2 regions of the Paenibacillus sp. FSL L8-0494 genome follow, and region 1 is predicted to be linked to the other one. Evidence: riboswitches for the same ligand, from Rfam matches in the RefSeq annotation. Region 1 holds a riboswitch; the other holds the start of a gene.
The links. A riboswitch is a leader RNA that binds a small molecule or an ion and turns the genes downstream of it on or off. The one in region 1 is predicted to bind thiamine pyrophosphate.
Positions count from the first base shown of each region.

Region 1 (8,188 bases):
GCGGCCTCCAACGAGGCACCGCCACTTACCGCGAGAAATGCCCCCACAACAGCGCTGAGCAAGCAGCCAGTTCCTGTAACCTTCGTGAGAATAGGGTGACCGTTGCTGGCAATATAGGTGTTTTTTCCATTCGTGATCACATCGTCTTTTCCAGTTATGATGACCACACAGCTTAACTTCCTCGCAGCAGCTTCAGCCAAAAGGACTACATCGCCTTCACCTTCGCCAGCATCCACCCCTTTAATGGACCAACTCTCTCCAATGACATTAGCGACTTCAGCCACATTCCCCCGCAGTGCGGTGATTTGCATCTCATTCACTAGCTTTTGAGTGACAGCGGTCCGATAAGAAGTTGCGCCTGCACCAACCGGGTCAAGCACTAGGGGAACCCCGTGTTTATTAGCGGATTTACCAGCGAGCAACATAGATTGAATAGCGTAGTCATTGAGTGTGCCGATATTTAGAACTACAGCAGACGACATAGCGGCTATGTCGATCACTTCTTCGTGGGCATCTGCCATAAAGGGAGAGGCGCCAAGCGCCAACAGACCGTTGGCTGAGAAATTGGCTACCACAATATTAGTGATGTTGTGGATCAACGGGTTGGATTCCCGTACTTTGGCTAAATAACTCATCATAATTCCTCCTCAAGCTTGTATGAACAACTAACTAAACATTACAGATTGATAAAAGCTTCCTGTGCTTTAATATCCTCTGGTAGAAGATTGTTGGTGGATAACCACAGCTGAACCTTTTCCCAAGATGTCGGGTCTTGATATCCAAAAGATTGATCGCCAGCATTCATCAGCGGCAGCAGAATCTCAAGACTTTTTTTCTCAATCTCCTTGTCGAGCGGTGAAGTTGCATCTTCATGTGCAACCAGTAAATCCAGGGCTTGTTCAGGATTCTGCTCCACAAATTCCTGTCCTTTTGTAATGGCATTTAGAAATTTTTTAAAGTAGGCTTCAGAATTTTGCAATCCTTGTTCGCTGGCCACCAGCACAAGCTCATAATAGTCAGGTACTCCGTAATCCGTTGGATTAAGCGAAGTGACCGGATGTCCCTCTTTTTCAAGGATTAGTTGTTCATGGTTGATGAACCCGCCCATTATTGCGTCTACTTGTCCAGTAGAGATCGCAGGGATGAGGTCAAAACCTACGTCAATCAGCTTGGCGGATGAAGGATCGCCTCCATCACTCTGGATCATTGTCCGAATCATCGCTTCATAGAGCGGAATGGAGGAATAGCCGATTTGTTTTCCCGCGAGCTCTTTTGGACTATGAATACTGCCAGCCTGAGGAACCATCAGATGATTCAGTGGATGCCGCACGATTGCTGCAATCGAACGTACAGGGATTTTCTCGCCGCGTGCCATAAGTACCTGAGGCTGATAACTGAGCGCTAGATCAATTTGATTCGCTGCAACAAGCTTTAGGGAATCATTGCTGTCCGCAGGCATTTTGATCTCGACATCCAAACCTTCCTCTTGGAAAAAACCTTGTTGTTGCGCAGCGTATAGAAAGGAATGAACGGCATTGGGATACCAATCAAGCATAATCGTCAGCTTGTGTGACTGCTTATTTTCGGTATTGGAGGGATCGGTTTGGGAGTTGTTATTTATCTTGTCTGCCTTCCCGCAGCTGCTTAAGAGCAAAAGTGTGCATACTAGAAATACAGAAATAAGTCCTCGTTGTGGGGATTTTAAATGATTCATTGGTTTGATCCTCTTTTCTTTAAAAATAATTGTTCGAGTAAAGCTATCGCCAGAAAAAGCACCACACCAAGCGCGGACAGCAGAAATACAGCCGCGAACATTTCATCGCTCTGCATATTTCCGGCCATTCTGCGGCTGAAGTAACCGAGTCCTTTACTGCCGCCGAGCCATTCCCCGATAGTAGCTCCGATGACGCAGTATACAATGGACAGCTTTAAGCCAGAGAAAAAAGCAGGCAACGCCAGTGGAATTTGGGTTTTGACAAGCAGCTGCCAGCGGTTTGCACCAAATGTTAATAATAAGTCCTTGTAAGTCTGGCCACTTGTACGAAGTCCATCATATGTACTCACTACGACTGGAAAAAAAGCCGTCAAAAACACCACAGCCACTTTGCTCCACAGCGAATATCCGAACCACATAATAAAAATGGGGGATAGCGCAATTAATGGGATCGTCTGGCTAATGATAAGAAAGGGATAGATGGCCTTTTCTATGGGGCGATACAGGAACATTCCAGTGCCCAGCAATACACCACAAATAACAGAAAGGACAAAACCCACCAGTATCTCCTGTAACGTTGCCAATAAATGCTGTCCGAATAATAATTGCCTGTGCTCGATCAATGCGAAGCCAATAGATGAAGGTGCAGGGAGAATAAAGGCTGGAATCATGTGAAGGCGAACAGCTGACTCCCAGATTACAAGAATGAGCAGTACCAGAAGAACGAAGGGACCATAATTGTCTAGATGTTTTTTAAAAGGTATAGGTCGCATGTAATCTCCGCTCCAGCTCTGCCCGCAGTGCTATAAACCGGGGTTCATAGTTCATCTTATAATGTCTTGGCCTTGGTAGATCCACAACGATCTCCTGTAATTCGCTGTGCGCACCGCCAGATAATAAATAAATCCGGTCACTGAGCAATAGTGCTTCTTCCAGATCATGAGTGATGAGCATAATCGTCTGATTCAATTCACCCCATAACTCCAACAGCCAACGGTGTATCTCGCGTTTGGTCATGGCATCGAGAGCGCCAAAGGGCTCATCCAGCAGCATCAGACCAGTTCCGCCTCCAGCCACTAAGGTGCGCAGAAATGCGACTCGCTGTTTCATTCCACCCGAAAGTTCATGGGGATAAGCCTTCTCTACATCTGCTAAGCCGAAGCGGGTCAACATTTCCCGAATCTGAGTGATCGTTTCTTGTTTATTGAATCTGGGCTTGATCTCCCAAGGCAAAAGGCAGTTGTCGAGCACTGTCCTCCAAGGCAGCAATAAATCCTGCTGAGGCATATAAGCGATCTGACCTAAACGACTAGCGGTTGACGGGTGCGTAGAGAGTTTTATTTTTCCGTGAGTAGGTTCGAGTAAACCGGCAATCGTTTTGAAAAATGTACTTTTCCCGCATCCGCTAGCACCTACTACGGAGACGAATTCCCCTTGCCTGATATCCATAGATAGATCTGCGAATACAGGGGGGTGCTCAGATTCCGGAAAAGAGTAGGTTAGGCCTTGAATAGATAAAATGGTCGTGATGATCTAACCTCCTAAAATTTTTGTGGAGCGCCTAAACAAATAAAGACCCATCCATTTCCAGAGGAAATGAATGGGTCAAAAAGTTCATTCTGCATAATAACACTTAACATGCTTGATGAAAATTCTGCTCCACTTCCCTCCGCTGGTATGATCCAGATCAGGTTCCAAGGGTCCGGAGCTTGAAGCTCCGTCTCAGTCGGCCGACTCCCCTAGTGAAATAACAGGTCCATATTAATTTGTTTATAAATATACCATATCTTTCTGAGAAGTAAAGAGAGAAAGAAGTGAAGGATTAATCCAAGATTGGGTAAGATATAGGTAGGAATCTAGTTAATATTATAATTCCGATGTATATAATCGGAAAAAAGTATTGACGATCATGTGATGGCAGTGTACTATTCAATTTACCGGAAAAAAACCGGATAGAGAGAGGGGATTTAATAATGAAAAAATGGAGTTTAACTATTATATTGGCGTTAACCGTGGTCCTTGTAGCGGCTTGCGGCAATAATTCGAATACCAATACGGCTGCTGAACCTACAGCTGGAACGAATGGTGGAGCAGCATCTTCAGCGCAAAACAGTTTGGAGGCTGTGAAAGCCAGCGGCAAATTGCGGATAGGTACAGAAGGGACTTATGCGCCTTTTACTTATCATGACACTGCGGGGAAATTGACTGGTTTTGACGTGGAAATTGCTGAAGAAGTAGCAAAGCGTTTAGGTGTTAAAGCTGAATTTTTTGAAACTCAGTGGGATGGTATTTTCGCTGGAATGGATGCGAAACGGTTTGATGTAATCTTTAATGAAGTTTCCATTAACGAAGATCGCAAAGTGAAATATGATTTCTCTGAACCCTATATCGTATCCAAAGCAGTATTGATTGTGAGCGAAGACAATGAGGATATTAAGACCTTTGCCGATCTTAAGGGTAAAAAAGCCGGACAATCCCTGACAAGTAACTTATCCGACATCGCTCGTGAGAACGGTGCTGAAATCGTAGCTACGGACGGTTTCAATCAAGCGATGGACCTGCTGACTTCGGGACGTATTGATGCAACTGTGAATGATGGCTTGTCTTATCTGGATCTGAAAAAACAAAAACCAGATGCAAAAATTAAAGTGGTTGATGAGATTCCTGAAGGATCACAAAGTGCCGCGGTATTCCTGAAAGGTAATGATGAGCTGGTGAAAGCGGTCAGTGATGCGATTACAGAGATGAAGAGTGATGGAACGTACTTGAAAATTTCCGAGAAATACTTTGGAGCTGACGTTTCAAAATAATACAAGGCTAGCAAGGCTAATTAAGCCTGGAAGCTAAAAAGGATGTCTGAATAATGGATGACCGCAAAATACAAATTTTCTTAGACACACTGCTACCCCTGCTAAAAGCCGGGGTGGCTTTTACCATTCCGTTGGCGCTACTTTCCTTTGTGCTTGGATTGATTTTGGCGATCCTAACCGCGCTGGCACGTCTTTCACCGTGGGTAATTCCGAAGCTAATCGCCCGTTTTTATGTGTGGGTTATTCGAGGAACCCCATTGTTAGTGCAGCTATTTATTATATTTTATGGTTTGCCGGCTGTTGGTATTGTACTCGACCCCTTCATTGCCGCCACCATTGGATTTACCCTTAGCGTAGGGGCTTATTCATCGGAAATCGTACGCGCTGCTATCCTGTCGATACATAAAGGCCAATGGGAAGCTGCCTTCTCAGTCGGGATGACTCGTGGGCAGGCTCTGCGCCGCGTAATTCTGCCACAAGCTGCGCGCGTTTCTGTACCGCCGTTGTCCAATTCCTTTATTAGCTTGGTTAAAGATACTTCGCTTGCAGCGATCATCACCTATACGGAGATGTTTAGAACCGCACAGCAGGTAGCCTCTACCACTTATGAGCCTCTGCTGGTATACTCCGAAGCAGGATTGTTTTATTTAGTGTTCTGTTCTGTGCTGTCGGCGCTGCAAAATTACTTGGAGAAACGACTCGATCGTTACTCTGCGACCTAAAGGAGAGATACTTGTGATTGAAATCATTAATTTGCATAAATCCTTCGGCGCACTCCAAGTGTTAAAGGGTATTGATCTGAAAATGGAGCATGGAAAGGTACTTGTCATTATTGGGCCATCTGGCTCCGGGAAGACTACACTGCTGCGCTGTTTTAATCTGTTGGAAATCCCGGATCAAGGCAGCCTGTCGCTCAGTGATATCACCATCAATTTTACAGATCATAAGAAAATTCCTCAGAATTCCGTATTGGCCCTTCGTCAGAAAACAGGGATGGTCTTTCAATCGTATAATTTATTTCCGCATATGACTGCGCTTGGCAATGTGATGGAGGGACAGGTAACTGTCCTGAAACGATCCAAGGAAGAAGCGCGCAAGCGGGGGCTTCAGCTGCTGGCTAAGGTGGGTTTGGCAGATAAAGCTGATAACTATCCACATCAGCTGTCAGGTGGACAGCAGCAGAGAGTGGCCATCGCCCGGGCTATGGCAGTAGATCCAGAAGTGTTATTGTTTGATGAGCCCACTTCGGCGCTCGATCCTGAGCTGGTAGGGGAAGTGCTTAAGGTTATCAAACAATTAGCGGCAGAAGGTATGACTATGGTGATTGTGACCCACGAGATGAAATTTGCCGCCGATGTAGCGGACCGGATCATTTTGATGGATGGTGGTCATATCTTAGAGCAAGGGACTCCGCAAGAAGTGCTGGAGCATCCGAAGAATCCCCGGGCTCTGCAATTTCTGAACAGACTGAATGGTGAAGAAGAGTAGAAAGACAATATACACGAAAAAGCAGCTCGGGAATCATCCGGAGCTGCTTTTTCATGTGTAGATTATTCAAATGAGAAGAGTATCTGGAATTTGGCTTATACTCCAGTTTTCAGAAATTCCAAAGCGTTGTAGAGCATAATCGCTGCTTCGGCGCGGGTGAGTTCGCTTTTTGGATTAAACTTTCCGTTAGCATCCAGGCTATTGATCTTGTATTTCAGGGAGCGCTGAATACTGCCTTGATACGCAGGAGTCAGAGAAGCTTCATCAGCGATATCTACTGGAACGATATTGATCATCGGCAGATTGCCAACGCCTTCGATCGCTTGCACTAGATAGTTAGTGAATTGCTCTTTGGTCATAATGAGGTTAGGATCAATGTCTTTAGGAAGCTTAACTTCATTGTAATAAGCATTGATAAAGGCTTCAGCGTACCAGGCTTTGTCTTTTACTTTTGTGAACAAGCCGCTGGCAACAGGAGCTTTGTTAAAATCAATGGCCGCGAGGCTAAGCTGGAGACCGCCGGAGATAAACTGAATCCCTTGGGCTGTAGTTACCTTAGAGCCAGGGAGAAATTGAGATTCGCTGACACCTTTAATTAACCCTTGATTTTTTAAAGAAATGATTTTTTCTTTGCCGTTTATGTTATCAATATCCTTAAAGGTGTTCCCAGCTGCAAACATCTGACCACCCAAAGAAAAGGAGAAAATGGCTACGGTTGTGATCGCTGCTAGTGTGCTTTTTTTCATGTTCATGTCTTTTCACCTCGTTGTATGGATAGGCTCCTTAGCCTTTGTCACTCCTTTAACGTTGTAAATTATGGAAAGGTTGCGGTCTAATCTGTATTATTTCACGAAAAAGTAGATTTTAATAGAAATATGGGCCAGATTGGGGTGTAGTACTTTGGATAAGTGGCATGAAATGATATAATGATGTCAGGCTCTTTTCATTCGTGGTTAATTTTGTTATGATTATATCGTAACGATTACTATTTATGGTTTGTCCAAACTGCATAAATAGGAGCGTCTCAGAGGGTACGGATGTTAAATCGTTCCGGGAAGGTAGGAGACCAAATGGATCAAATATCAAATATCAGTCAATTGTTTGCGGCGCAAAAATATAAATTAACGCCTCAGCGTGAAGCTATAGTGAACGTTCTGCTCGACAATGAGAAGGATCATCTAAGCGTAGAAGAAGTATATATGCTTGTTAAGAACAGCTATCCACATCTGGGCCTGGCAACGGTATACCGTACACTTGAGCTTTTATGTGAGCTACACATTGTAGAGAAGATGAACTTCGGAGACGGAGTTGCCCGTTACGATTTGCGCGGGAACGATCATTCGCATATGCATCATCATTTGATATGCAGCGTATGCGGTCGGTTGGAGGAAATTAAGGATGACTGGCTTGTGGAGCTGGAGAGAAGAGTGGAACGTGAATATGGCTTTAACGTCACGGATCACCGCCTTGATTTCAAGGGTACTTATGGAACATGTAAACGTACAGGCTGCAAAAAAGCAAAAGCAGAAGCAGATAAAGCAGTCTCCTAAGATCGCTTTCTAACCTAAAGACACAGGCTTTCTCCAAGCCTGTGTCTTTTTTGATTACTGCGTTTTTGGAAGTCTAGCTTCGAGTAGGTACAAAGGATTTGATCCACGTTCCGAAGCTGCCAGGGTTACGGCTCTGAACGAGAATTACACCTTCTCCACGGAAGCGGCAGACAAGTGCTTCACCACTGGTTATGCTGTTTAGCCAGCCAGAGGCTGCCTTTTCTACCTTATAGTCCATATAATCTGGCCATGCTACGAGGTGTCCGTTATCGATAATCATTTCTTCACCAGGTCCTAAATTAATCGCATGGATAGCACCGAAGGAAGACAGGAACACCGTTCCTCTGCCACTGATTTCTACAATGAAGAAGCCTTCACCGGAGAAGAGCCCTCTGGTTAAATTCTGCATTTTGGTATTTACTTGAATGCCTTCAGTTCCGGCGAGAAATCCGTCTTTTTGAACTAACAGTTTATACGATCCGTCTAATTCTATCGCCTGAATATCGCCGAGTGAGCCAGGTGACAGCAATACCTCACTTTGACCACGGGTCGCTCTAAGTTCTTGAAAGAAGAATTTCTCACCGCTCAGCATTCTCCCGAGACCGCGCATTAAACCACCATCCACG
Region 1 covers NZ_JBBOPQ010000001.1:2,938,593-2,946,780, forward strand. The annotation lists gene thiM (hydroxyethylthiazole kinase) at 1-635, opposite strand, end outside; gene NYE35_RS13165 (ABC transporter substrate-binding protein) at 677-1,714, opposite strand; gene NYE35_RS13170 (ABC transporter permease) at 1,711-2,487, opposite strand; gene NYE35_RS13175 (ABC transporter ATP-binding protein) at 2,468-3,163, opposite strand; TPP riboswitch at 3,362-3,465, opposite strand; gene NYE35_RS13180 (amino acid ABC transporter substrate-binding protein) at 3,688-4,524, shown strand; gene NYE35_RS13185 (amino acid ABC transporter permease) at 4,578-5,246, shown strand; gene NYE35_RS13190 (amino acid ABC transporter ATP-binding protein) at 5,260-6,012, shown strand; gene NYE35_RS13195 (S-layer homology domain-containing protein) at 6,108-6,764, opposite strand; gene NYE35_RS13200 (Fur family transcriptional regulator) at 7,083-7,562, shown strand; gene NYE35_RS13205 (TIGR00266 family protein) at 7,636-8,188, opposite strand, start outside.

Region 2 (8,188 bases), 3.2 Mb from region 1:
CACCGTTTGGGCAGAATCATAGGTTTTGGGCACAGGAGAGACGGTTATCACCGGAACCTTAGGAACGTCTGGATTGGCGTCATACCATACATTATCTGAGTTATACCAGCCCTCTTTTATGCTGCGAGATAAGTCAGCCGTCTGTTTGCCATTGCCGTCATTAAAGATCAGGCTTGCACCTGTAGCATTTGGAACAGTATAGCTATACCAATCGTTTCCGTCCGATTTCATCAGTATTCCCGGCCATGCTCCACTAGTCGGAACGGTTGCCGGATTCAGATTCCAGTAATGGATGCGGATCGCTGCATTCCAGCTTGCTGGTTTCTTAAAGTGAACGGTTAGCCCCGCTGAAGTTGGTGTAGGAGTTACGGTAGGTGTTGGTGTTGGCGTTGGTGTAGGAGTTACGGTAGGTGTTGGCGTCACCGTTGGTGTAGGAGCTACCGTAGGTGTTGGTGTCACCGTTGGTGTAGGAGTTACCGTAGGTGTTGGCGTCACTGTTGGGGTAGGAGTTATCGTTGGTGTTGGGGTAGCTCCGGCCGAAAGGGTCACATAGTCGATATTAATATTCCCGCTATCATCCGAGTCATATTTATAAGCAAGCGTGTTATTTCCTGCCTGTAAGGAGAGTATTTCTATTTGGTCTGCCCATGTATCCCAGTTGGCCAGGTTTGCTAATGTTGTCTGTGTAACCTTTATTCCATTGACATAAATGGACACCTTTTTTGCACTGCCAGATGCATTAGCATAGTGAAGTGTGGCATTATAGGACCCTGCTGCGGAAGACTGGACGTTAAAAGTGGTGGCTGCTCCTGTAGTTGTATATCCATCAACAAAACCAGTGCCCGAATATCCGATGTGATTCGTATTTACTTTTGCACCACCAGACAGGGATGCACTCTCTGCTTCGTATTTCCCGGCAACCGGAATAACCACCGTCCAGTTCTTCCCGCCGTTATTGTCCCAACTATCCGTTGGAGCCGTGATGTGATAACAATAAATAAGGGTGGCACCTTCCTGAACATTGAGGTTGGCGGTGAACGTGGTTCCATTTTTGGTCATCACCGTGTCCGTAGTATTAGCCCAGTTATTCGTAGTCCAATGTAAGGTCACAGCTGTCGCTGTAGGATTGGTATAGGTGACTGTATGATCCGTATTGCTGGCCGATGCTCCACCCGATAAACCAAATAAACTAAAAATGAGCGAAAAAATAATTAACCACGAAATATAACGCCTGGATTGTTTGGATACCAAGTAAATAACCTCCTCATAATTTTTAGTGCAGCTACGATTTTTATGCTTATCGTGTGGTGCAAACGTTTGCAAAAATGAGAAAAAAAGAAATACTTGATAGTTTTGATCTCCTCCTTCCATGATAAATAAGGAAAAAGCTCATTGAATGCGTTTACAAATAGCTCTATATGTGGTGGATTTTCCTTGTTAAGATTATAGGCGCCAAACTTTGGCTGGTCAATGCATCTTTTAGGCTATAATTCAATCGTTTTCACTATAAGTTCCCTAAGATAGCAGGTAAATTGTTCAGGTTCTTAGCCAGCCAATTCATTTCTTTTGCAAAACGTTTTGGAGGTACACTATGTTTGTCCATCGCGGCATTAATCCACCACGGGCTTTCCATATACCACAACAACTGCAATGATTTTGTTAAATCCCCCTGCTCCACCGTTCGTTCCTCACGATATCCGTCAATAAATGCTGAGGCTAGTGCTCCATCTAAATCTTCATCTAGAGCACATGACATCACTGCTCGCGCTACATCTAGCTGCGGATAATCATATTTGAACCGATCAAAATCTAGAATTGCAGACAATTGGCTATCTTGAAATAAAAGATTATCAACCCATAAATCACGATGTGCCCATCCAGCTTCAAGTCCTTCGAATATTTCCGGATCTATTTCTTCAGTCGCTCTTAGTTGTATCTCTAGGTCAGTGATAAGTGAGGTTTTACCCATTTCCTTTGATTGTTGTAGGAGTACATTCCAATGTTCTAAACGTTCCTCAGGGCTTTGTGGAATAAATTGTGGGGTTCTTTTCAAACTAATGGTCCCATCATTTAATAAACGATGCATTTTACCTGTGGCACGACCCAAATCAAACATTTGATGGATATTAATCTTACCCGGCTCTATGACACGGCCTTCACAATATTCCATTGCCATAAACGTTTCTCCCTGATCTGATTCCAGTAAAACATTATTGTTATAAGCCAACAATCCGGGACATGGGAGCCCCTGTAGATACAATCTTTTCTGTTGAGAAAAGGCAAAGTTCAGCTCTTCTGGGTTATACAATTTATATCTTTTTTTGTTGTATTGTTTAAGTAGAAATTGCCCTGAATCCGTTGTGATTTTCCATTTAAGATTTAACCAGCCACGTTTTATTGGGGTAGCATGAAGGACTTTCAATCCAAAAAAATGATAGAAACTATTACTTAAATCCTCTAAAATGGCTTCCTCTGAACGAATCGCTTCCATTTCATCAACTCCTATCTATTCAAAGTATAAAAGAAGAAGCCGCCAATGACGACTTCTTTTAGATATTTCTTTTTAGCAGAAAAAGTTATCTATAAATGAGGCTCCCGCCTTGGAGAAACTCTTCTGCCTTCTCTTGCATTCCTGATTCAATTCTCGTCGAATTACGGATATTATGAGAGATCTTCATACTGCAAAATTTCGGCCCGCACATGGAACAGAAATGAGCTGTTTTAGCGCCTTCCGCAGGCAATGTCTCATCATGATATTCGAGCGCTCGCTCAGGATCTAACGATAAATGAAATTGATCACGCCAACGAAATTCAAAACGGGCTTTCGAAAGAGCGTTATCCCGGTCTTGTGCTCCTTTATGCCCTTTCGCCAAATCTGCGGCATGTGCCGCTATTTTATAAGTAATGACCCCTACACGTACATCTTCCTTATTAGGCAGGCCAAGATGCTCCTTCGGAGTTACGTAACATAACATTGCTGTACCGAACCAACCAATCATCGCTGCACCTATAGCAGAGGTAATATGATCATACCCCGGCGCAATATCTGTAGTCAGTGGACCTAACGTATAAAAAGGGGCTTCGTTGCAAGTTTCAAGTTGCTTATCCATATTCTCTTTAATCAAGTGCATCGGCACATGTCCTGGACCCTCTACCATCACCTGTACATCATGACTCCAAGCCATAGCTGTTAATTCACCTAACGTCTCTAACTCGGCAAATTGTGCTTCATCATTCGCATCAGCAATCGAACCCGGACGTAATCCATCGCCTAGGGAAAAAGAAACATCGTACAGCTTCATGATTTCACATATCTCTTCAAAATGTGTATATAAAAAGTTCTCTTGATGATGCGCAAGACACCATGCCGCCATAATGGAGCCACCTCTTGAAACAATACCTGTCATACGTTGTGCCGTCAACGGGATATAACGAAGCAGAACTCCCGCATGAATGGTAAAATAGTCCACCCCTTGCTCCGCTTGCTCAATGAGCGTATCACGGTATACTTCCCACGTTAAATCTTCCGCTTTCCCATTCACTTTTTCCAAAGCTTGATAAATAGGCACCGTTCCAATAGGAACAGGAGAATTACGGATGATCCACTCGCGTGTCGTATGGATGTTTTTACCTGTGGAGAGATCCATTATATTGTCTGCACCCCAGCGGGTAGCCCATCTCATTTTCTCCACCTCTTCCTCTATGGATGAGGATACTGCGGAGTTTCCAATATTGGCATTGATCTTTACCAAAAAATTACGCCCAATAATCATTGGTTCACTCTCTGGATGATTGATATTCGCTGGAATGATGGCGCGGCCGCGGGCTACTTCATCTCTTACAAATTCCGGTGTCACATTCTCACGAATCGCAACGTATTCCATTTCCGAAGTAATAATCCCTTTGCGTGCATAATGCATTTGAGAGACATTACGCCCCTTTTTCGCTCGCAAAGGTTTTCTATGGAGCGCTGGAAACACTTCCGCCACAGCTTTTCCCGTTGCATTCCCGTTATCTTCAGGCTTCACGGTTCTTCCTTCGTACGCTTCCACATCCCCTCGTTCCTCAATCCAGCTTAGACGATTGGGCTCTAACCCCTGACGAATATCAGTATGAATATTAGCATCCGTGTAAGCCCCACTTGTGTCATAGACATGAATTGGGGCATTCTCCTCTTCGCCGTCTATGCCCGCAGTTGGACTAAGTGAGATCTCCCGCATAGGGACCTGAATATCAGACCGTGAACCCTTTACATAGACTTTTTGACTTGCTGGAAAAGCTGATAGATTGATTGGATCGTTGTTCAATTCGCTTGTCATCTCAATTCCTCCTATAAGGTGATTTGATCAAGCGGAGACGGTCTACTCCCCACACATAGAAAAGGCCACATCTGTATAAGATGCGGCCTTAGAGTAGACAAATAGAAATAGAGCTCCATTTCCTCCGCTGGCATTATCCAGATCAGGTTTGACGGTCGATAGTTATAACTATCCTCTCAGCCTGGTCCCACCAAGCTCCCGTGACTATAATTGCTACTTCAAAGTATAACCGAAAAGAGAGAATTATCCAAATCTACTCAAATGTGAGATCAATGTGTACGTTAGTATAACACCAATACCCCAAATCCTTCCAGAAGCACCTCGCCCGACAATGTTGTGCCGCTCAGTAAATCTGTTTTGGTCTCATGAAGATGGATCGTGACAGGAGTCTCACTATAATTAAGCAAAAAAGCATAACTGGAAGAAGCTCCGGTACGGACTTGCAGCTCTACCTCTTCTGGGAGCTCCAGCCAATTTGCTGGCGATTGTAGATCAATTAATTTTATGATCTCAGCCGCTGCCTGTTCGTTAAATACGGCTCCGTAATACCAAACCTCACCCTTGCCGCGACGATTTCTAGTTACCGCCGGTTTTCCCGCATAATAATCAGAGGCGTAAACCGCCATCACTTCAACCGAAGCTTCCTCTATTTTGAGAATATCATTAAAGTCATCTGCTCCTGTAACGACTTCGGTCGCGCCCGACCAGCTAATTGTTGTTGGCTGACGACTGCCCTTAACCATTGTGAATTCTTCAACTGTGATCCCGCATAGATCCTTAGCAGTACCTGGGAAAGGACGCATATAACATTGACCGCGCTCATCCTTATAGCCAGTTCTACAGCCGAAGATCAGTTTGCCGCCTTGTTGAACATATTCATCCAGCAGAGACGCTGTCTCATCTGTCATAATCGCTGGGTGAGGATAGATAAGCACGTCGTACCTTGCAAGCTCCTCCAGCGTTGTTTTTTTGCGCAGATAGAGCACGTCATTCGGGATATGCTTCCGCTGAAGAGCCTTGTACCACTCCTTATTGCTCTTCCACATAAACGGGCCATGCCAAACATCGTATTCTCCATCCCACTCATTGTCATAATCACGAACAATAGCAACGTTAGCCTGATTATGAGTACCGATAAACGCTTGACCTGCTGCTGCCAGCTCCTGACCGATCTGCCCCGCTTCCCGCACTCTCCGGTTAGGCTGATTATGATAGTCATTGATTCCATGCCAATAAATTTCATTGCCCATCGTAGCTGTCCGCCAGCGGAAATATAACACCATATCTGCCCCATGAGCGATCGACTGATAAGTCCATAACCGCATCTGCCCGGGCTTTGGAGAAGGCATATCCATCCGGTTCACCCAGCCACCCGGGCCTGACTGCTGCTCCATAATGCAGAAATTCGGGGATATCGAACGAACAACAGATAATGACAGTCCCCAGCCTCTATCATTCAGCGGATTCCGCTCATTCGGGTCATAAAAAATAGTAGAGAACTGAGGATAGGAATCATAGCTGAAGAAATCCAGCAGTTCATCCGTCATTTCATGGCTATCGAGATGACCGAACAGACCGTTCGTGGTTACCCATTGCTTAGGGGCAAGTTTACGAATGATATCCGCTTGGTTTTTGGCAAAAGAAATTGTATTGTCCGAAATAAACCGTTTTTCATCCAATGCCTGATGAGGATTGGGTTGCTTCGGTACTGGAGTCGGACGTGGAAGATAGACCTGAGACCAGTCACTATAGCTTTGATTCCAAAAAACAGCTCCCCATGCCTCGTTCAAATGCTCAAGCGTAACATATTTCTGCTGTAGCCATTCCCGGAAGGCCTTATGGTCACTCTCCGAATAAAATTCACTGATCTCACAGTTGAGCTCATTATCAATTTGCCAGCCAACTACACCCGGATGATTGCCGTAATGTTCAGCCATTTGTTCTGCAATACGTGCACACAGTTCCCGGTATTTAGGACTGCTGTAATTATAATGGCGGCGCATGCCATGCTGAAGTGTAACACCTTCGTAGGTTACATTTAATACTTCTGGATATTTATCAGTCAACCAAGCTGGAGGCGTTGCCGTCGGAGTACCAAGTACAACCTGAAGACCATATTTATGTGCTAGATCAATCGCCCGATCAAAGAGCCCGAACTGAAACTCCCCTTCTGTGGGTTCAAAAATAGACCAAGCAAACTCCCCCATCCGAATGATCGTAAAGCCGAGTTCACGCATCCGGCGATAATCGTCCTCCCACATGTTTTCTGGCCAGTGCTCCGGATAATAACAAACGCCAAGCTCGAATTTTTCAGTTGCGACAGGTTTCTTCATCATTACCTCCAAAGTATTAAAAATATGCTTTCAATATTTTATAATTCTATTGTAGTATCAATGATAAGAGGTCTTATATAACAAAATATTGCTATCATATAACAATCTTGCGTTTATTGCCTTAATCCAACTTGCGCTCTGTTGCGCTACAGAAATGGGTGCTGCCAAACATGAAGAAACAATGGTATTTGCCGACACCGGCTTTTTCAAAATATGTCTGTTATCCTGAATTTTTGGGACATTACACTCACTTTCCACAACATACAGAGAGAAGAAGCGAAGGGTTTCTGGGGAGTTATAACCTGCATTTGATCTTTGGTGGGGAGGGTTATGTATTCCATGAGGGCGAACGTATTCCGATGAGTAGAGGACGAGGTTTTCTGTACCCAAAAGGGGCTTATCAGCAATACGGCTCTGACCCAGGCGAGCCTTGGGATGTCCGATGGGTTCATTTTAATATTGAAATCGTCCTCCCCTTATTAGAGGAAGTGGACCAGTCCCGTGCATACCTGTTCACTTTTGATTTGGATGCTAAGCTGGACGAGCTATTCGAGGAAATGTACCTACTGAGCGCTTCCTACGTGACCCGTAGCGAGCCAAGACTATCTGCTCTGCTGTATGAGCTTCTAGTTAAATTGCTGCAGAACTCCGAGCCGCTTCACGGCTCAGTACCGCACGAGGTTAGACAGTCCATCCGGAGTGCTGCAGATATCATTCATGTCGAATGTGCCAGCCCTTGGTCTCTGGAATCGATGGCAAGATTGACCGGGTACAGCAGCTATCATTTTCTAAGGCTGTTCCGGGTGGTTATGGGCAAAACTCCAAACCGTTATTTAACCGATTGTCGGCTGGCTAAAGCCAAGCTTTTACTGGTTTCCACAGGACTCTCCATTGCTCAGGTTGCGACTCAGTCCGGTTTTGCCCAATCCAGCTATTTTATTAAAGTGTTCAGAAGGTTTGAAGGCATGTCTCCTGTGAAATACCGGCAGGCTTTTGGGGCGTAGACGATCTTCCTTCAGTCCGTAGAGATTCAATCTTAGTCTCTTGGACTTATCACCCTTAAAGATCATCCTTAAGAGAAATTTCACTCTCAATATCTAAACTTATTGTTTCGGAATGAATCTCCCCTTCATTATCATTCCATGTAATAGATAAAGTGGTGTTTTCATAATTTTGTCTATTTTTATTTAATTCGTCATACGAATACGGACCTGTTATAGACCCGATATCAGTGTTACTTAATATTGAAACGGGTCCATCCGTTGACCTAGCTTCATTTACAAGAACTGTTTCATCCTTATTATTAGTGTTTTTTTCATTGACTTCATACTTATAATAGCTACTATTCACTAAAGCGCTTGGGTCTCCCTTGAACACTAACTTCCCATGTCCCCGTAAAATTTTGCTAGATGAAATTATTATTTTGTAATCTAAAACATCCCATGTATCCCCTGTACCCTTAAGCGTATATACTTGAACACCAGTGTTTAAATTTGTTTCGACCTCTTTATTGAAATATAAATAACTCCATATCGC
Region 2 covers NZ_JBBOPQ010000001.1:6,148,238-6,156,425, forward strand. The annotation lists gene NYE35_RS27695 (alpha-amylase family glycosyl hydrolase) at 1-1,251, opposite strand, end outside; gene NYE35_RS27700 (phosphotransferase) at 1,505-2,491, opposite strand; gene thiC (phosphomethylpyrimidine synthase ThiC) at 2,577-4,319, opposite strand; TPP riboswitch at 4,422-4,531, opposite strand; gene NYE35_RS27710 (beta-galactosidase) at 4,601-6,652, opposite strand; gene NYE35_RS27715 (helix-turn-helix transcriptional regulator) at 6,823-7,656, shown strand; gene NYE35_RS27720 (hypothetical protein) at 7,712-8,188, opposite strand, start outside.
Region 2: another riboswitch for thiamine pyrophosphate. It lies ahead of thiC (phosphomethylpyrimidine synthase ThiC); the one in region 1 lies ahead of NYE35_RS13175 (ABC transporter ATP-binding protein).